DNA from 2 places in the Weizmannia sp. CD-2023 genome. Region 2 is predicted to be linked to the other one. Evidence: a T-box and tRNA genes for the amino acid it is inferred to sense, from the RefSeq annotation. Region 2 holds a T-box; the other holds one or more tRNA genes.
The links. The T-box of region 2 lies ahead of P9687_RS13910 (valine--tRNA ligase). A T-box ahead of a tRNA ligase gene usually reads a tRNA of that ligase, here a tRNA-Val.

Region 1: it encodes a tRNA-Val, which carries the amino acid that the T-box ahead of P9687_RS13910 (valine--tRNA ligase) is inferred to sense. The anticodon was not compared.

What each region holds. Positions count from the first base shown of each region.
Region 1 covers NZ_JARTJQ010000071.1:50,390-60,785, forward strand. Annotated here, with positions in the region: gene P9687_RS10295 (MFS transporter) at 1-884, shown strand, start outside; gene ggt (gamma-glutamyltransferase) at 881-2,467, shown strand; gene P9687_RS10305 (amidase) at 2,532-3,716, shown strand; gene P9687_RS17335 (MFS transporter) at 4,261-4,557, shown strand; gene P9687_RS10310 (MFS transporter) at 4,558-5,316, shown strand; tRNA gene P9687_RS10315 (tRNA-Val) at 5,620-5,692, opposite strand; gene P9687_RS10320 (PocR ligand-binding domain-containing protein) at 5,818-6,696, opposite strand; gene P9687_RS10325 (acetate/propionate family kinase) at 7,022-8,245, shown strand; gene P9687_RS10330 (5-methyltetrahydropteroyltriglutamate--homocysteine S-methyltransferase) at 8,332-9,441, opposite strand; gene P9687_RS10335 (hypothetical protein) at 9,631-10,137, shown strand.
Region 2 covers NZ_JARTJQ010000094.1:43-10,438, forward strand. Annotated here, with positions in the region: partial or broken gene P9687_RS13895 (LysM peptidoglycan-binding domain-containing protein) at 1-352, shown strand, start outside; gene ysxE (spore coat protein YsxE) at 551-1,567, shown strand; gene P9687_RS13905 (hypothetical protein) at 1,584-1,775, opposite strand; T-box leader at 1,918-2,146, shown strand; gene P9687_RS13910 (valine--tRNA ligase) at 2,202-4,847, shown strand; gene P9687_RS13915 (bifunctional folylpolyglutamate synthase/dihydrofolate synthase) at 4,910-6,232, shown strand; gene P9687_RS13920 (prepilin-type N-terminal cleavage/methylation domain-containing protein) at 6,351-6,770, shown strand; gene P9687_RS13925 (prepilin-type N-terminal cleavage/methylation domain-containing protein) at 6,767-7,276, shown strand; gene P9687_RS13930 (polymer-forming cytoskeletal protein) at 7,273-8,919, shown strand; gene P9687_RS13935 (hypothetical protein) at 9,047-10,396, shown strand, end outside.

The DNA of each region.
Region 1 (10,396 bases), on a different contig from region 2:
AAAAATACCGGGGAATCTCTTCGGCATTGATAAACAGTGGGATGGCTGTTGGGATATCGCTCGGATTTATTGCTTCCAGCTACTTTACATTTACACTAAAAAAAGATTGGCAGTTTTCCTTTTATATATTCGGTATTTTGACGGTGCTCGTCGCCGTCCTAATGGGGCTTTTGATTAAAGATCCTCATCACCGTTCCAGGATCAAATCAACGGGAACAAGTGTCACGGAACCCGGAAATGTAAGGGAACTGTTTAGCAAAAATCATCTCATCACGTATGTACTCATTTTCTGTTCATTATACGGATTTTTCAGCATGATGACCTGGCTTCCTTATTATTTGCAAACAGAACGGGGAGTTCCGGGATCACAGACAGGTGTGATCGCTTCTTTGGTTCCTTGGTCCTCGATTCCGGGTGCGCTGTTTTTCGGATACTTGTCGGACAAAATCAAAAACAAGAAAATAATGGTTTTCACACTGGCAGTCTTAGGGACGATTTGTCAATTTGTTGTTCCGTATTCCGACAGTTTTTCTTTCATGATTGCCGGATTGGTTGTTTACGGATTAATTGGAAAGCTGGCGCTTGATCCGGTTTTAATTTCTTTTATCGCAGATCATACTTCATCTGCTATGTACGCAAGGGTTTTTGGAATTTTTAATTTTGCAGGAATGTTATCCTCTATTTTCGCGCCATATATAACAGGCTATTTAGCTGAAGTCACAGGAAACATGGAAATTGGTTTCTATCTGTCAGGGATATTATTGCTATTTGGCGGCTTTCTTTTCTTATTTTCTGATGGACAACCTTTTAAAGCAGCGGTGAAAACGCAAAGACGAGCACAACGATATGAAGCCAAATTTGTTCCTGGGAGGGAAAATCCATGAAATTAAACGACCCGAAAATCGGTACAAAAACAATGATTGTCAGCCCCCACTACCTTGCCTCGGCCGCAGGTGCAAGAATCCTGGAAAAAGGAGGAAATGCCTTTGATGCAGCCGTCGCCGTTAGTGCATGTCTGGCTGTTGTTTATCCGCATATGACAGGGTTGGGCGGGGATTCCTTTTGGCTCACATGGCACCATTCCGATCGCGTGCTCCGGGCATATAATGGAAGCGGCCGATCAGGCTATTGTGTCACACGGGAAAATTATGCAAATGAGGACAAGATTCCTTTAAGAGGCGCCAGAAGTGCCATTACTGTTCCCGGAATGGCAGACAGTTGGGACGCCATTTTAAAAGAATACGGCAAGTTTACCTTCAAGGAAGTGCTGGAGCCGGCAATTGAATATGCATGGAACGGTTTTCCGCTGTCCCCTGACCAGTACAAAAATACAGTGATGGCCCATGACATTTTAATGAAAACAAAACGCACTTCCGACATCTATCTTCCCAATGGAAAGGTACCGCAAATCGGGCAGAAATTTGTTCAAAAAGAGTTGGGCCGCACGCTTATGAAAATAGCAGAAAAAGGGAGAGATGTTTTTTATAAAGGGCCGATTGCAAAAGAGATTGTTGCGGCAATAAAAGCGGACGGCGGCTACTTGCTAGTTGACGATTTCGCTGACCATTATGGAAACTGGACCGATCCGATTTTTACTCCATATCATGATTACCAAATTTATCAAGCTCCGCCAAATTCTCAAGGATTTTCAGCGTTAATGGCGCTCAATATATTGGAAAATTTTGATTTCACTATGATCGAACATGGATCTTATGAATATTACCATATTTTGATCGAAACCTTGAAAAAAGTATTTCAAGATCGGAATGAAGTTTTGACGGACCCGGGATTTTCCCCTGTTCCGCTGGAAAAATTACTCAGCAAAACATATGCAGCAAAGCTTGCAGAAGAAATCCATTGGGATCGTGCGATGGAATATAACGCGGAACCGTTAGGGAGGGATACAGCCTACGCAGCAGTAGTGGATGATGAAGGGAATGCGGTTTCTTTTATTCAAAGCCTCTATTTCGAATTCGGCTCTGCATTTGTAGCGGGTTCAACCGGTATTTTAATGCAAAACAGAGGGTCGTTTTTCTCTTTGGATGCAGGCCATGTGAATACTTTGGAACCACATAAGCGCACTTTCCATACATTAATGCCTGCGATGGCGTTTTTGGATGGGAAACCAAGCATTTTATATGGCACACAGGGAGGGGAAGGCCAGCCGCAGACCCAAACGGCCCTGATCACAAGAGTTGTTCACTATGGCATGAACCCTCAGCAGGCCGTATCTGCACCACGATGGGTTTGGGGGAGGACGTGGGGAGAACCAACGGAAGAATTAAAAGTTGAAGAAAGAGTGGGCAGTGAGGTATGCAATGCGCTTTCAAAAGCCGGGCATGTTGTCCGAAAAGTTTCTGCATATGATGGCGTAATGGGGCATGCCCATATGATCCAAATTAACGAACACGGCTTTAGAATCGGCGGAACAGACCCGCGCTGTGACGGGGCTGCCATTGGCTGGTAGTATATGGTTTCTGCCTTGACTACGATAGTCGGTGCCACAATAAAACAAGGAGAAGTGCTAAAATATGGAAGATAAATGGAATGCTTTTATTGACCCGGACGTGACTGTATGGCCAAAAAGAAATGGCTTATTGGATGGCTATACTTTTGCTGTTAAAGACGTTTTTGCTGTAAAAGGCCACAGAAATGCTGCCGGAAATCCCGATTGGTATGACTTCCACCCTGCAGCCGGGAAAAATGCCCCTGTCATTGAATGGCTCTTAAATGAAGGCGCACGGCTAACTGGAATGACACATACAGACGAATTAATGTACAGCCTGAATGGAGAAAATTTTCACTACGGGACACCCGTCAATCCTGTTCTGAAAGATCGTATTCCAGGAGGATCATCCAGCGGTTCCGCAGTCGCTGTAGCAGCCGGGTGTACAGATTTTGCGATTGGGACAGACACAGGCGGGTCTGTTCGGATTCCTTCCGCCTATTGTGGGATCTTTGGTTTCCGCCCCTCTCATGGGGTGATCAAAATGGAAGGCGTTATTCCGCTGGCGCCCTCGTTTGACACGATCGGCTGGATGTCCAAGGATCCCGGTATTTTATATAGGGTCGGGCAGGTGCTCTTTAAGCCTGAACAGGACATCCGTCCGCAATTTGATACCCTATTTTTTGCGGAGGATGCGTGGGAGCTTGCAGAGGAAGAGACGCGAAAGCTACTTGAAAGTAAATGGCACCACTTGCTAAAAAATCGTGTACAACATGTTGTCAGAACGGCCATTGCGGATCAGACGTTAAAGTCGTGGAGCCATGCTTTCCGCCTGCTGCAAGGAAGAGAAGTTTGGAAAACACATGGTGCTTGGATTGAAAAGGCCCGCCCAAAATTCGGCCCGGATATTACCGAAAGATTCAAATGGGCGTCTACGATCACGGAAGACAGCCATTGGGAAAATGCAAATCAACTTCGACTGAATATCCGAGATAAACTAAGGGGATTACTGGGTTCTTCAGGACTTCTTGTACTGCCGACAACCCCCGGCCCGGCGCCCGCAACCGGGAGATCCATGGAAGAGATAGAAAAAACGCGGGAACATACAATGCAGCTCAGCTGTATAGCGGGATTGGCCGGTCTGCCACAACTTACAATCCCTTTTCTCACTGCAACAGGAGAACCCATCGGCCTGTCGGTAGTTGCTGGATACAGACAAGATTTAAAACTTTTGGCTTGGGTAGAAGAGCTGATGTTATCAGCGGCCTGATTCTTGCAAAACGTGGATATTAGGCTGCAGCCGTTAAGGCCGGGGAAAGCAGTGTTCCCCGGCCAATTAATTTGAAATATAATCAACACTTGCATTCATGGAAATTTTATGACATTATAAGCATATTATAAATTTCGGTCTGCTAAACAAAAAATCTTTGGCCGAACGTTCATACAGGGATTCCTCGATAAAAAACAGAAAAAAACCAGGCACAAATAAGCTATTTTAATGGCAGTGGGTGCCAAAATCAACGTCATTTCCAGAAACCGCTTCCCCAGACAAAAAATGCCCACAGATGTGGGGGAGAAGCTGATTTTTAGTGTTATGTGCAGTTTTTTTTACATAAAATGATGGATATTGCATATCAAGGGTTTATCAATTGGATTAAAAATGGGGGCAATTGGTAAAGGTGAGATCACTTTTTTCCAAAAATCATTCGGTTTTTTTCTTATGGACGGGTCAGGGGATTTTCAGTATAGGATCGATCGTATACTCTATGGCACTTTCATGATACGTTATAAATGAAACAAAGTCACCATTTGTTATGGGAACTGTTTTGTTAGTTGGGTTATTACCGAGAATTGTATTTTCAATTATTTCCGGAGTGTTTGGAGACAGAATATCCAAAAAGAAATTCATTTTATCAATAGACCTGCTTAGATTTATCATAAGATTTGTTTGGGGAGTTTCTTTATTCTATCATGCTTTCAATATCGTAGAAGTTTATATTTATACTTTTGTTTTGTCTCTAATTGATGCGGTATTCAATCCTATTTATAACGCCATCCTGCCCGAGGTCGCGAATACTGATGATTTATCCCGACTGGTCTCGATTAACTAAATGGTATTTAAAATTGCTTCCATCTTAGCGCCAACGTTTGCTGGCATAGCCATCATAAAATTGCAATTCAACCAATTTATCATCCTGAATAGCATTACTTTTTTAATTGCGGCGCTGTTTACTTTGCCTATAAAATATGAGAACAAAAATCAAACGATACAAAAAAAGGCCAGCCCATTTGATCATTTGAAAAGCGGATTGAAATATTTTTGGGGAAATAAGATTATTTTTTGGTCGGTTGTTTTGATTTCTTTCGCAAATATTGCAGTAGGTAGTTATAACGTTAACCTCGTTAATATGATCCAAAATGACTTGAATTTAAGCGCAAATGTATACGGCGTAGTTCTTACTTTTTATTCAGTAGGATCTTTTTTAATCAATTTATTATTGAGCGTTTATAAAATAAAAAAGTTCCGAGGTTATATTTATTTAACGAGTTTGTGTGTAGCAGGGCTGCTTTATACAACCGTATTTTTTGTTAAAACCCTTTTGCTTTATATTATCTTCTTTTTAGTAGGGAGTTCGTTTACTATTACAAGTTATATATCAACATTGATTTTGTATGAACTCTCATTGGAAGAATATAGAAGCAGGGTACTCGGAATTGCAAGCATATCCACATTTTTATCACCTGTTGGATTTTTAGTGTGGAGAGTAGTGGGGGATGTTATGAAGTCTTCATCGGCAATAGGTTTAGCAGGCTGTATCATTATGCTGATTGCGCTTTTCGGTTTTACAACTTCCATAAAAGAATATTGAAAAATACGGCGGACAAAAGAGCGAGTGTGCTTTTTTAAGAGCGTGGCAGGAAGCAGGTTTTAAAATCCGCCCTCTATGTAAAGGAAGGCCTTCAATTTTGCATGTTTTCTTCACATAGAACTTGCAGAATAAGCAAAATGCCTAAATCTGCAAAATTACTGACAAATTGGGTACAAACTCAGAATCGGATCCGTTCAGCAAGCCTCAGGTATGAATAATATTTGGGCAACAACTCGCCTTTTCATTCACAATTTGAAAAAATAAGAAAACCCCAGAACCGTTGCGGCTCAGGGGTTCTAAGGATGATTCCGACTGGTCTCGAACCAGCGACCTCCACCCTGTCAAGGTGGCGCTCTCCCAGCTGAGCTACGGAATCATATTCATCTCTGTCGGACAATATTTAGTATATAAGGAACGGGGTGCCTTGTCAATCAGTTTTTTTAAAAAAAGAATAGAAATCCTATCTCGAAAAAATGGGATTCTCCTTCATGCCGCGCACGGTCATCCTTTTTTACGGGACATCGCCCTGTAGCTGGTCGGGGTGGTTTGGTAATACCTTTTGAACACTTTACTGAAATAACTGATCTCCCGAAAACCCAGGCTGTGCGCAATATAAGAAACCGGCAAGTCATCGTTGGCAAGCATGTCTTTTGCCAGATTCATTTTTTGACGGTTGACAAAAGAAACAAAAGTTTCGCCGGTTTCCTTTTTGAAAAGTTTGCTGAAATAATATGGACTTAAATACACATGGCCGGCGGCTTCTTCCAAAGTGACAGGCTGGTGAATGTGTTTCTGAATATATTTAAGGGCTTGTTTTATTTCTTTTTTGGAGCTGGCATGTTTTTTCACTTGAGCGGTTGATTCCTTCGCCGGTTTTGCTTCTTCATTTAAAACGGAAGACAAATAGTATTCTGACAAAGTACCCAGCACTTCGGCAGAAGCAGATAATTTTTCTAAAGAAAAAACCGGAAGTTTGCTATAGGCGGCCGCAAAATCACGGTGGGAAGACAGATCAAGCGGTTCTTGCTGCAAAAAATCTTTCACTTGAGTTTCATCGTCTTCCAGGCGCACCTGACCGCCAATGATAAAACCATAAAGCGTGTTTTCCCGGCTTTTTACCGGTACCGCAAAATCCGCGAGGCCAGCATGGCACCTGTAAATGCAGGGTTGCCCGTTTTTCATTGTTTCAAAACCGCCGAATTTCGCACATGTTTGGCAGTGTTTCCGGAGATGCGGAACTTGCCGGATGATTTGACAGACAGGCGGGAATTGATCATCATCAGAAATTTCTTTTCCGTCAATATCCACATAAACCGCTGTGAGCCCGGTCGCAGAAGAAAACATTTCCATTACTTTTTCAATTTGTTGTTTGTTTTCCATTTCACAAAGCCCCCGTTTTCAAAAAGCAATCGTTAAAGCGATTACAAAATCTTGTTCAAAGCTGAACAAAAAAAATACAAATGAATCTTTTACCATGCAAAAAGGCGGGAAAGCGCAAACATTGATTTCTAACCTCATTATAAATGAAAGCGCAACAAAAAAATATCATTTTCTCTATTTTTAGCTGAATTTGACGCCGGAATAGGCAAATTTGTTACAAAGCGTTTCTTTATACTTGTATTATAAGGAAATGCATATAGTTATTTGTGAAAGAGATCACATAAATTGTTGCGGATAAGATTGTTATCTTTCGGAGGGATATAAAATGAAAAAAATAATGGCCATTAATGCAGGCAGTTCTTCATTAAAATTTAAAGTTTTCAATATGCCGGATGAAAGTATTTTAATTGGAGGCGTGTTTGAACGAATCGGATTCGATGCCCCTGAAGTTTCATATAAAATCAACGGTTTCCGCCAAAAAGAAAAACCGCCGATTCACGATCACCGTGACGCTGCGGATTATTTGATTGAAATTCTTTTAAAGAACCATATTGTCGATGATTTAAATGAAATTTCAGCTGTCGGACATCGGATCACACATGGGGGTTCAGACTTTTCGGATTCTGCCGTACTCGACCGTACAGTGATTCAAAAAATTGAAAATTTATGCGAATTGGCGCCTTTGCATAATCCGGCTGGGTTACTCGGAATCAGGGCTTTTATGAAAGGGCTTCCTAAAGCATGTGCTGTAGCCGTGTTCGATACCTCTTTCCATCAAACACTTGCACCTGAAACATATTTGTATCCGGTGCCTTTGAAATTATACAATCAATATCATATCCGGAAATACGGCTTCCATGGAACCAATCATCAGTATGTTGCCAATGAAGCAGCCCTGCTTCTTGAAAAACCATTGAAAGACTTGAAAATCATTTCCTGCCATTTAGGAAACGGTTCCAGCATTTGTGCAATTCAAGGCGGAAAATCTGTCAATACTTCAATGGGCTTTACCCCGCTGGCCGGATTGATGATGGGAACGCGTTCCGGCACGGTTGATCCTTCCATCATTCCATTTATCATGAAAAAAACAGGGCTGACCATTGATGAAATGATGGATATGTTCAATAAAGAGTCCGGCTTGCTCGGTATTTCCGGGATTTCGAATGATTTCCGTGACGTGGAGCTGGCAGCAAAAGCTCATAATGAGCAGGCGGAATTGGCAATCAAAATGTTTGTGAATCGTGTGACAGAATGTGTTGGCGGTTATGTTGCATTAATGGGCGGTGTGGATGCCATTGTGTTCACGGCAGGGATTGGGGAACATTCTGCCTCCGTCCGGCAAGCGGTTGTTTCCAATTTAGCCTATCTTGGGGCAAAATTGGATTTCAGGTCAAACGAAGAAAACGGGCCGTATATTCATACCCCTGATTCAAAAGTGTCTTTACTGGTCATTCCGGCAAACGAAGAATTGATGATTGCACGGGATACCTGGCGCTTAAGTGAAGGGCAAGCCGCGCGTTTGTCCGAAAAACAAACAGTGAGAGTCTGAAAAAGCGGCGATTTAAAAAAGGACGATTCGGTAAAACGATCGGCGCATCGTCCTTTTTTGCTGGAAAACAGAACGGGACTTGCCGGCTATCCCCAAACTTCCCCGGCAATCTTTACCACGTGTGATAGTTTTGCCCATTGTTCTTCCTCAGTAAGCAGATTGCCTTCTTCTGTGGAAGCGAAACCGCATTGCGGACTGAGGCAAAGCTGTTCAAGCGGGACATACTTGGAGGCTTCGTCAATTCTGCGCTTCACATCGTCCGCATTTTCGAGCTCGCCGAATTTGGAAGTGACAAGGCCGAGCACAATTTGCAGGTCTTTCCTTTGTACATGGCGCAAGGGTTCGAATCCGCCGGCGCGGTCACTGTCATATTCTAGGAAAAATCCGTCAATATTGAGGCCATTAAATAGCGTTTCGGCGACCGGTTCATAGCCGCCAGAAGCAATCCATGTCGAGCGGAAATTACCCCGGCAAATGTGCATCGTAACTGTCAAATCTTCGGGTCGTCCGCTGACTGCTTCATTGATGGTGCGTGCATAAAGTTTTTCCAGATGGTCCGGATTCAGCCCGCGGGCTTTCAGCTGTTCCTTCTGTTCATCGGAGCAAAGGTATGCCCATGCTGTATCATCGAGCTGCAAATAGCGGCAGCCGGCATCGTAAAAAGCGGCAATCGCTTTTTTATAAGCTTTTCCAAGATCGTGGAAAAACAAATCTTCATCCGCCTGGTAACGCCCGTATGCAATCTTGCCGCGGAAATGCAGCATGCTTGGGCTTGGAATGGTCATTTTAGGCGTGTGGTCCCCGGCAATGCTATGTAAAAATTTATAATCATCAATCATCGGATGGCCGGAAAAATCCAGATCTCCGATTATCCGGATGGAATGCGATTTAGTCTGCTTTTCTTTAAACTGGATGCCGCCCCCGGATTCGTATCCTTGCACACCAGTAAGATTTTCGAGAAAATCAAAATGCCAGTAAGCCCGTCGGAATTCTCCGTCCGTTACAGACTGCAGGCCGATTTCTTTCTGCTTTTCCACAATCCTTTTGATTTCCTCATTTTCTAATTCACGCAGCGCCTCTTTTGGGATTTCGCCTGATTCTTGCCGGCGGCGGGCTTGTTTCAACTTTTCCGGCCTGAGCATACTCCCGACATGATCGGCGCGGAATGGGGGTGTTGTCTTTTTAGCCAATTGCATCTTCTCCTTTTCTTGTAAATATTTAGAATGATAGCAAAAAAAGGAAGAAAAGTAAACCGCTTTTTGGCAAATGAATGTGTCAAGTGATGGACTGCAAGCAAAAGATCAAAAACAAAAACGGGTTACCCGTCACTGAATGTTCCTTTGCAAGGGATGAAAAGGAGAAAAACGGGCCAGGAGCCGACCAAAATGTCTTTTTACACCGGCTCAAAAAGACAAAACCGTCGCAGCTTTCCACTGAACTGTCTTTTACAACAGCTCAAAAAGACAAAAGCGTCGCAGCTTTCCACTGAACTGTCTTTTACAACGGTTCAAAAAGACAAAAGCATTCCAGCTTTCTACCGAACTGTCTTTTACACCGGCCCAAAAAGACAAAAGCGTCCCAGCTTTCCAGCAAACTGTCCTTTACACCTGCCCAAAAAGACAAAAGCGTCCCAGCTTTCCAGCGAACTGTCCTTTACAACAGCTCAAAAAGACAAAATCGTCCCAGTTTTCCCCCGAACTGTCCTTTACAATAGCTCAAAAAGACAAAACCGTCGCAGCTTTCCACTGAACTGTCTTTTACACCGGCTCAAAAAGACAAAAGCGTCCCAGCTTTCCAGCGAACTGTCTTTTACAACGGCCCAAAAAGACAAAAGCATTCCAGCTTTCCAGCGAACTGTCCTTTACACCGGCCCAAAAAGACAAAAGCGTTAGCCCCGTCCAATAGCCTCATCACGAAAATAGGAAAAAAGAACGACAAAATGTAATATTTGTAATATAAATTCCAGAAAATGTATTTTTATAGGCTAATATTCCCATATTTCCACCTCTAATATAGATAAAAAGGTGGATGATTTACTTAAAATTAAATACAAAAGTACGACAAAAGTCCCAATTAATAATTCGGAAAAAATATAAAACAATTTGACTAATGCACAGAAAATGGGGTGATTAGTATATAGAGCAACTTTGT
Region 2 (10,396 bases):
TGAATCTTCTTCTGTGGCGAGCAGCGAAACGATTGTGGAAGAGTCGCCGGAAAGCGGGGAGAAAATAGAGGAAGTGCCGGAAGAAAAGGATTCGGCTGCCAAGAAGAAAAAGAAGCAAAAATACGAATCTATTTCGCTTGCCGACTTTTTTGCCCGGAGAGATGAAGAAAAGCCTGCCAAGTTAAAGGTTTGCATCGTCCAAAGCGGGGAGACGCTCGACCAGCTTGCTGAAAAATACAATATCAATGTCCAGCAGATTTTAAGGATGAACCATTTGGAAGTGAACCAGGATGTATATGAGGGGCAAGTGCTGTACGTTCCCGCCAACGCGCGCGCCGAAAAAAATCACTGAACCGGAGCATTCACAGCTACGGGCGTCTAGGTGAAGGATGCATCTGAAATTCAGGGGCTAAGCGCCTGCGTAAGGAAGCGTGTAAAACGAGCTTTTCTTAACCTAGACTGCGCCTATGTTCAAACCGCGGCGAATGCGGCGCAGCGGGGGAATGAAAATGAGCAAGCGCCTATTTTTCAGGAGAAGCGCTCTAAGAAGGTGAAACGGGTGACTGACCTTTCGCAGCAGGACATCAATCGGATTGTAAAGCATTACGGCCTGAACGCTGAATATGTCGGGCGGTACGGAAAAGTGTATAAAATTTATACCGGCCAGGGCATCTTTGCTTTAAAAAAAATTGCACCGCAAAACGGGATGGGATTTATCCGGCATGTCCAGTCTCTGTACCAGCGGGGATACAACCGTATTGTCCCGGTCTATCCCGCGTTGGACGGCCGTTACGGGGTGCTGTATAACGGGGCATTATACTATTTAATGCCCTGGCTGCCAAATGAAGAAAAAGAAGCACGCGGCGAGAAACATCAAAAAATGTTCAGGGAACTCGCACGCCTGCACAGCTTGTCCGTCAAAGATACGGAGGTCTCAATAGAAAAACGGCGGGAATACTATGAAGAAACCCTTTCCCGCTGGTACGGGCAGCAAGATTTTTTGGAAGAGTTCCTTGAACGGTGTGAAGAGCAGGTCTATATGTCCCCGTTTGCCCTGTTGTACTGCACCTTTTACAATGAAACGAACCAGGCGCTCAAATTCTCGATCCGGCAGCTGGAAAACTGGTATGAACAATCGAAAGAGATGGAGAAAGCGAGAACGGTGACCATCCACGGAAAAATTTCAACGGAGCATTTTTTGTACGATGAACGCGGGCTCGGCTACTTCACCAATTTCGAACTGGCGAAAAACGCTGCGCCTTTTTATGACTTGCTTCCCTTCTTGTCGCGGACACTCGATTCCTATCCGAGCCGGTTTGACGACTGCGTGGACTGGGTAAAGACCTATTTTAGCTATTTTCCGCTGAAAGAAGATGAAAAGAGCTTATTTTTCAGCTATCTCGCTTATCCCGCGCCGATCATCCAAACCGTGGAGGAATACTTTGCAAATGAAGGAAAACGCCATGAAGCGAGAGCAGTCGCGAAACTGCAGGAAAAGTACTGGCGAATGAAAAATACCGAGTATGTCGTCATGCAGTTGTCACAAGGGGCCGCCCCCGCGTCATGAAAAGCAGGACCGGCCACTAAAACCATTCATACTGAAACCCGAGATAAATGAGAATAAATATGGCAAGCAGCAGAACGTCAAACGTGGTCGGAAAAATAATCGTACGGATGGCCTGAAAGACGGAGAACGGAAGAATCAGCTGCTTGCACACTTTTTTTGCATTCCGCGCCCATGTACGGACGGCCTGTTTGTCAATTTTTTTCTTCATCATCATCCACCTATCCCTCAAAAATAATGTATGAAAAGCGGGCGGATCAGTGCATCCGCCGCATATTTTTTCTAAAAATGGGCAATGCTATTGACGATTTTCACAAAAACCGATACCATAAACTATAGTCAATTTCAAAAATCAAAGTACAATGAACGGGAAGAGTACAGATTTTGTTTCCATGCAGAGAGGGAAATCAGCTGCTGAAAGATTTCCTATGCGAAACAGGCTGGAAGGTCGCCCGGGAGTAGCTTTTGTGAAACCGAAAGTAGCAAAAGCCGGCGAAGTGCCGTTACTGACCCGAGAGTGCCGGGCATCCGTTTGCCCGTGAAAAAAGGTGGTACCGCGAACAGACTCCTTTCGTCCTTTTATGGCGAAGGGAGTTTTTGTGTTTATCCGTAAAAAAAGCAGAAAGGAATGATGCAAATGGAACAGCAGGACATCAGCATGCCGACCAAATACGATCCGCACGCTGTTGAAAAAGGGCGCTATGAATGGTGGGTGAACGGCAAATTTTTCGAAGCAAAAGGCGACCCGGAAAAGAAACCGTACACGATTGTGATTCCGCCGCCGAACGTAACCGGGAAGCTCCACCTCGGCCATGCCTGGGATACGGCTTTACAGGATATTTTAACCCGGATGAAACGGATGCAGGGCTATGATGTGCTCTGGCTGCCGGGGATGGACCACGCCGGGATTGCAACACAGGCAAAGGTGGAAGCCAAACTGCGTGAAGAAGGCAAATCCCGCTATGACCTCGGCCGCGAAAAGTTTACGGAAGAAGCATGGAAGTGGAAAGCGGAATACGCTCAATTTATCCGCAAACAATGGGCAAAACTTGGCCTTGGGCTCGATTATTCGCGCGAACGTTTTACGCTCGATGAAGGGCTGTCAAAAGCTGTAAAAGAAGTATTTGTTTCGCTTTATAAAAAAGGCTTGATTTACCGTGGCGAGTACATCATCAACTGGGACCCGGAAACGAAAACGGCGCTTTCCGATATTGAAGTCGTCTACAAAGAGGTGCAGGGCGCATTTTACCATCTGGCATACCCGTTAAGCGACGGTTCCGGCACGATCGAAATCGCAACAACGCGCCCGGAAACGATGCTCGGTGATACGGCGGTCGCTGTCCACCCGGATGATGAACGCTACAAACATTTAATCGGGAAAACGATTGTATTGCCGATCGTCGGCCGCGAAATTCCGATTATCGCAGACGAGTATGTGGACATGACATTTGGTTCCGGTGCCGTAAAAATTACGCCGGCCCATGACCCGAACGACTTCGAAGTCGGGAACCGCCACAATCTCGAACGCATCCTTGTGATGAACGAGGACGGCACAATGAATGAAAATGCCGGAAAATACAAAGGGATGGACCGGTTTGCATGCCGCAAACAGATTGTGGAGGACTTGAAAGCACTCGGCGTTCTTGTCAAAGTGGAAGACCATCTCCATTCGGTCGGCCATTCCGAACGGAGCGGCGCGGTTGTCGAACCGTATTTGTCGACGCAATGGTTTGTGAAAATGCAGCCGCTCGCTGATGCTGCGGTAAAACTGCAGGCGTCGGAAGGAAAAGTCCATTTTGTGCCGGAACGCTTTGAAAAAACATACTTGCACTGGATGGAAAATATCCGCGACTGGTGCATTTCGCGCCAGCTCTGGTGGGGCCACCGGATTCCGGCCTGGTACCATAAAGAAACCGGCGAAGTGTATGTTGACACCGAGCCGCCCCGCGACATTGAAAACTGGGAACAGGATCCGGACGTGCTCGATACGTGGTTCAGCTCGGCGCTCTGGCCGTTTTCGACAATGGGTTGGCCGGATGAAGAAGCGAAAGACTACAAGCGTTATTATCCGACTGATACGCTTGTGACTGGCTATGACATCATTTTCTTCTGGGTATCGCGGATGATTTTCCAGGGGCTTGAGTTTACCGGCAAGCGCCCGTTCAAAGACGTCCTGATCCACGGTCTTGTCCGCGACGAGCAGGGGCGGAAAATGAGCAAATCGCTCGGCAACGGCGTCGACCCGATGGAAGTCATCGACAAATACGGTGCGGACTCGCTCCGCTATTTCCTTACCACCGGCAGCGCACCGGGTCAGGATTTGCGTTTCAGTTACGAAAAAGTTGAAGCGGTCTGGAATTTCGCCAATAAAATTTGGAACGCCTCCCGTTTTGCACTCATGAACATGAACGGGCTGAAATACGAAGAAATGGATCTGTCCGGTGAAAAATCAGTCGCTGACAAATGGATTTTAACGCGTTTGAACGAGACGATCGAAACCGTTACAAAACTGGCGGACAAATACGAATTTGGCGAAGCCGGGCGCGCACTTTACAATTTTATCTGGGACGATTTCTGCGACTGGTACATCGAAATGGCAAAACTGCCGCTCTACAGCGAAGATGAAGCAGCGAAGAAAACGACGCGCTCGGTCCTTGCGTATGTGCTTGACAATACGATGCGGCTTTTGCACCCGTTCATGCCATTTATTACCGAGGAAATTTGGCAAAACCTTCCGCACCAAGGGGAATCGATCACAACAGCCGCGTGGCCGGAAGTGGACGAAAGCCTTACAGATGCAGCGGCCAGCGAAGAAATGAAACTGCTTGTCGACATCATCCGTTCTGTCCGCAATATCCGCGCGGAAGTGAATACGCCGTTAAGCAAAAAAATCAAACTGCATTTGAAAGCGAAAGACGAAACGGTCCTAGCGGCTTTAAAACGAAACGAAGCGTACATTACCCGTTTCTGCAACCCGGATGAATTGAAAATGGGGCTTGACCTCGAGGCACCGGACAAAGCCATGACTGCAGTCGTTTCCGGCGTCGAACTGTTCCTGCCGCTTGAAGGACTCATTAATTTTGAAGAAGAACTGGCTCGGCTCCGGAAAGAGTTGGCAAAATGGAATAAAGAAGTCGAACGCGTCCAGAAAAAACTGTCCAATCAAGGGTTCCTGAAAAAAGCGCCGGAAAATGTCGTTGCCGAAGAACGGGCAAAAGAAAAAGACTATCTTGAAAAACGAAGCACCGTCGAAGCGCGCATCAAAGAACTTGAAAACCAGTAATACAAGGGTGGAAGGCGAATTCTTTACGGATTCGTCTTCCTTGCATACGGGAGGAAAGGTATATGTTTGAAACCTATGAAGAAGCGGTTGGCTGGATCCGGTCCCACTCGAAATTCGGGATGAAACCGGGGCTTGAACGGATGCAGTGGCTGATGGAAAAATTGCACCACCCGGAACAAAAAATCCGGACGGTTCACGTGGCCGGGACGAACGGAAAAGGGTCGACCGTCACCTTTTTGCGGAATATTTTAGAGCAGGCAGGCTATACGGTCGGCACCTTTACTTCCCCGTATATTGAGCAGTTTAACGAAAGGATCAGCATAAACGGAACGCCGGTGTCAGATGCAGACCTCATCCGGCTTACAAACGAGATCCGCCCGCTTGCAGAAGAACTGGAGCACACAGCATTCGGTGCACCGACAGAGTTTGAAGTCATTACAGCGATGTCACTTTTGTATTTTGCCGACATCCGGCCGGTGGATATCGTTATTTATGAAGTCGGCCTTGGTGGCAGGCTTGATTCCACAAACGTCATCACACCGCTTGTCAGCCTGATTACCAATATCGGCCATGACCATATGAATGTGCTTGGCCATACGATTGCAGAAATCGCCTCTGAAAAAGCGGGCATTATCAAACACGGGGTGCCGGTTGCAACAACAGCCATGCTGCCTGATGCGCTGGCGGTAATTGAAGAAAAAGCGGCAAAAGAAAAGGCACCGCTTTTCCGTGCCGGAAAGGAATTTTCTTTTGCGGAGATTGGTGGGGATCTAACTGGTGAACATTTCCGCTTTGCTTCTCCGTACGGCGCCTATGACTGCTTGTCGATCGCCATGATGGGGCGCCATCAGATTTACAATGCCGCGCTTGCCGTTATGGGGGCAGAACTGTTAAGACATATCCACCATTTTCGCATCCCGCAGCATGCACTGGAAAAAGGCCTTCTCCTCAGCAAGTGGATCGGCCGATTTGAAAAACTGCTGGATGACCCGCTCATTATCATCGATGGCGCCCACAACCCGGAAGGCATTGACAGCCTGATCGAAACAATGGACACCCATCTGCGCGGGAAAAACATTCACATGATTTTTTCCGCACTTGGCGACAAAGACTTGGATCACATGATTCCGAAACTCGACCACAAAACAGACGAAATCATTTTCACAACTTTTGATTTTCCAAGAGCGATTCCGGCAGAGATGTTGTATAAGATAAGCCATCATCAAAATAAATCATTTTCGGAGGATTGGAAAGAAACCGTACTTGCTAAAATAAAAGAAATGAAAGGCTCAAGAGATGTTTTAGTCATTACGGGGTCTTTATACTTTATTTCGAAAGTCCGGAAATACATTTTGGGCCAATCAGAAAGGAACGGGCAGAGCTGAAAAAGTTCTGCCCTTTTTTTTATTTGTTCTATTTGTTGAATTACTTTCCCGGCGCTTTTTGATAAAATAAGTTTTATAGGAAATAAGACGCAGGACAAAATACTTAGCGGAGGTTGTTATGAAAAAACCCCTTTTTAAAAACAACCGGGGATTTACACTTGTCGAAGTGCTCGCTTCGATTACGATTTTAGCGATTGTGATGCTCACAGTGGGTTCCATTTTGGCCAATAATGCGGGCGTGACAAAGAAAGCGGATGACTCGCTGTCTGCATTGCAAATTGCAACCGGGATATTAAGAGCTTACCAGAAAAAAAACTTTAATGAAGTGCAGCAGATGGCGAACACCACACAACAAGCTGATATTCAATCGGTTTTAGGGCTTGATAGCGCTGCGGAAATTTCCGGTTATAAGGCATATGTGTCCGTTTCCCTTCCGGCGGATTCTTCCCTTTCTGACCGCCTCCTGCTGGTCAAAGTAAAAGTCGACAGTGGAAATCGTCTAAAACCGGTTGAAGTGAAAGGGTATGTGAAAAGATGAAATGCCGGAATGAAAAAGGGCTCACTTTAGTAGAATTACTGGCGGCTGTTACCATTTCATTTATGATCATCGGGGTCATTTATGCCGTTTTAAATACGGTGATCACCCAATCCAAAAGCGACATGGCACGTAAAAATTTTGTCAAAGAACAAACGGCTATTTTGCAATACATGAACAGCGCAATGGAAAATGTGGACGACATTGAACCTGATGACGAAAATGATGACGGGACTTTTACCCGTTTCAAAGCAGTGGATGTCAATATAAATGTTGGAAGTGACGGCACCTACCAGGAAAGTTCAACAGACAAGACAATCGCTGTATCAGACGGGAACTTGTCGGTAGGAGGCACGATTGTAAACAGCGATGGCATTTCACTTGACGGGACAACTTTTACGGTTGAGAATGGTAGCCTGATATGCCATTTTGTAATAAAAGACACGCAAAATCATTTTGAGAAAAAGATCTATGCCGCTTATAAACTGGGCGAAGAGGGGAATCAATGATGCATGTTTTAAGAGAAGAGAAGGGATATACGCTTGTGACCGTTCTTCTCATTTTCGCAGTCGCGGCGATTATCACCGTTTCACTCGTATCCGCATCCGTCAGCACTTTTAAAACAGTAAAAGTATCTGAAACGGGCACACAGGATAAATTAAATGCGGAAATGGTAGCGGATGAAGCGACTGCTTTAATTGAGAAACAAGTTGACAGCATCAATAGTACCATTGCGAACGGTACTGTCATGCCAAGCCAGCTGATCAGCATGCTTCAGGCAGCCATAACGAGCATACAGCAACAGAAAAACGGCAAATGCAGCATCGCATATAAAACATTGAAAGACGGGACAGCACCAGATGGCATTGTTTTGGGCAAAGTCACCATAACAGTGCCAATCGGAAAGTCCGGAAAAACGTTAACAAAGGTGATGACGCTTTCCACTGTCTCGGACGTTTTTCAATATACAGCCGTGACACCGTCGAATATGTATTTGTACGGGTCTCCTTATATTATTGGAGATGTGAATATCGGGGGGGATCTGTATGTTTCAAACTACGGGAAATATGTTGATTGGTTAGGGTTCACGCAATATATACGAACTTACTATCCAGCAATCAATGGGACGTTAACAGTGAAGGGAAGATATTTTGAGGCCGATCAGCATCCGGCAAGAACATTTGATTCATGGAAGCCATTTGGACCTGAAAGCTTCAGCCGCTACTTTTCTGTTGCTCCGGTTGTGAAAAATCGTCAGTTAACGGTTGATAAAATAAATGTAGGCGATATGATTACAGCTAAGCTGCTGGGATGGCCGGAAAATATAAAAATAAATTCCAATTATTCCTATAATACAGACAAGTATGGGAACGCTTTTGGCTATGATGTAACACCCAGCCAGGTTGGCAGTCAACCAATAAAAGGAAACTTGTACGTCGGCGATGATTTAACCGTTGGGGAAAACAAAAGCCTGACTGTAAATGGGGATCTTTATGTAAAAGATGATTTGACTGTCAAAGGGAAATTAACAGTAAAAGGCAAAATTTATGTAGGCGGTGGCGCTAATTTAAACGGAGTGCTGTCGACAGGGGAAAATCAGTATATTTATATTGCCGGGAATGCGACATTGAGTGAGGTTTCAGCATTGAATTTAAACGGGGTGATGTATGTCAATGGGTCCCTTACGAGCAGCGGGGATGTCAATACAAACGGCAGCATTTATGTACGAGGAGACGCAGATGTCGAAAATTTCTCGAACAGTAGCGGCACGCTTATTTTACTTTGTGATGGAAATATTAAGTTGGCCAACAATAATTTGTATGAAGACCGTCCAAAAGTGATTGATGCTTATCTCTACTCAAATCGTGACTTATTTATATATGGCATCGGATCAAATTTAAAAATTAATGGCGGTATCTATGGGAATACGATTGGTTTAAGTGCATCAAGGGGCTGGACGATAAATAAGTTAACCTATGAATGGTTAATTTTCAAAAGATATGAATTGGAATTTCAAAACCCTCAGCCTGCGGATCCTGCAAAGTCCAGACTCACCGTTAATTTTAAAAAAGATATGATTTTAAACCCGCCGAAAGGGATCCCGACAGTGAATAAAGTGACTTTGAAAGAAATCAATACATCAGTCCAGTAAGAGACAGGTAAAAAGATGCAGTACAATCTTCCCATTCGCCGAGATTTATAATAAAATAGTCTTAGTTGATTTTCGACAATTGGTTTTTCTGGGAATTTTGTACTCTGATAGAAACAGAGGTGGGATGATGAATCTTCTCACTGCGGCGTTTGCCGTAATTGGATTTTTATGTGTGATGGCATTTTTTGTCTTTTTTTCTTTCGGCTTTTCTAAAAAAGGTGTGGTTGTGCTGGCCGGCACCGCTTTTTTGCTGGCGCTTTTCGGCATTTTGGCAGGCAGTGTAGTTCCACTATGGGAGAGCAGTTTAATTACTTTTTTGCTCGTGCTTTGTGTGGCCTATCTGTTCGAAAAAAAGCTGGCATTTTTGTTCGCTGGACAGGATAACGATGCAGACGAATTTCCAGTATGGGAGGAGCAGGAAGAGATGGCGGTGGCGCGGAAAAATCGACCGGCAGCACTGGTCTCGCCTGCCGCAAATGCCGCTGTTCTTCCGGCTGAAAAAAGTGCTCCAGTTCCTGAAACGGGAGAGATTTTGCCGGAGAAAAACGGGTTGGGACCTGAAATAGAAGAGACACCACCAAAACGGGAAGAAAAGGATGAACCCGAATGGGAAGAACTGGACGATACTGCGGCCGGAAATGAAACGGAAACCGCTCTTCCGGCAAACGAACAGGCGGCAGAACTCTCCGGGGAAGAAGAAATTGATTTTCTTGAAAACCGTCTGGAAATGATTGAAGAAGCAAATGAAGAAAATAAGGCGGATCATTTGCCGGAAATGTACGAAGTTGAAGAATGGGTGGCGGAAGCGGAGAGCCCGGACATCAAACCTTTGGACGTGGCAGCTGCAAAAGAGGCGGATGACCAGGATTTTGAAGCTGGTGCTACAACTGGGCCGGGAACACCATCCGGTTCTGAAGATGTTCAATATGTTGAACAAGAAGAGATCCCGCTCCTTTCTTTTGAAAAGAAAACGGAAGCACCTGCTGAACTTTCCGGGACAGACATGCCTGCCATGGACGAACTGGAAGAAATCGATGTAATACCTTTGCACGAAGCCGACAATGCCGGGCAACCCGAAAAGCTGCATGCGGAAAATGAAACAGTTGGCGGTGCGAAAGGTGAAGACAGAGACGAACCGGAAGAAATCAGTTTGGCGCCTGTCCAAGAAACTAACCCAACTGAACAAGTCGTAAATTTGAATCTGGATGCAGAGGATAAAGCAGCCGGCGGGTCTAAGGGGGAAGAAATTGATGTGATTCCTTTCCATGATGCCGGGCAACTTGAAAAACTGCATGCGGAAAATGAAACAGTTGGCGGTGCGAAAGGTGAGGACAGAGACGAACTAGAAGAAATCGACGTGATGCCTGACAAGGAAACCGGCCAGGTGGCAGAGCCCGAAAAGTTCTATTCGGAAGCGGGCCAGGGACGGGAACGACAAGGCGAAAGCGGCGCAGGTACGGGCGAAACGGTTGCCGCA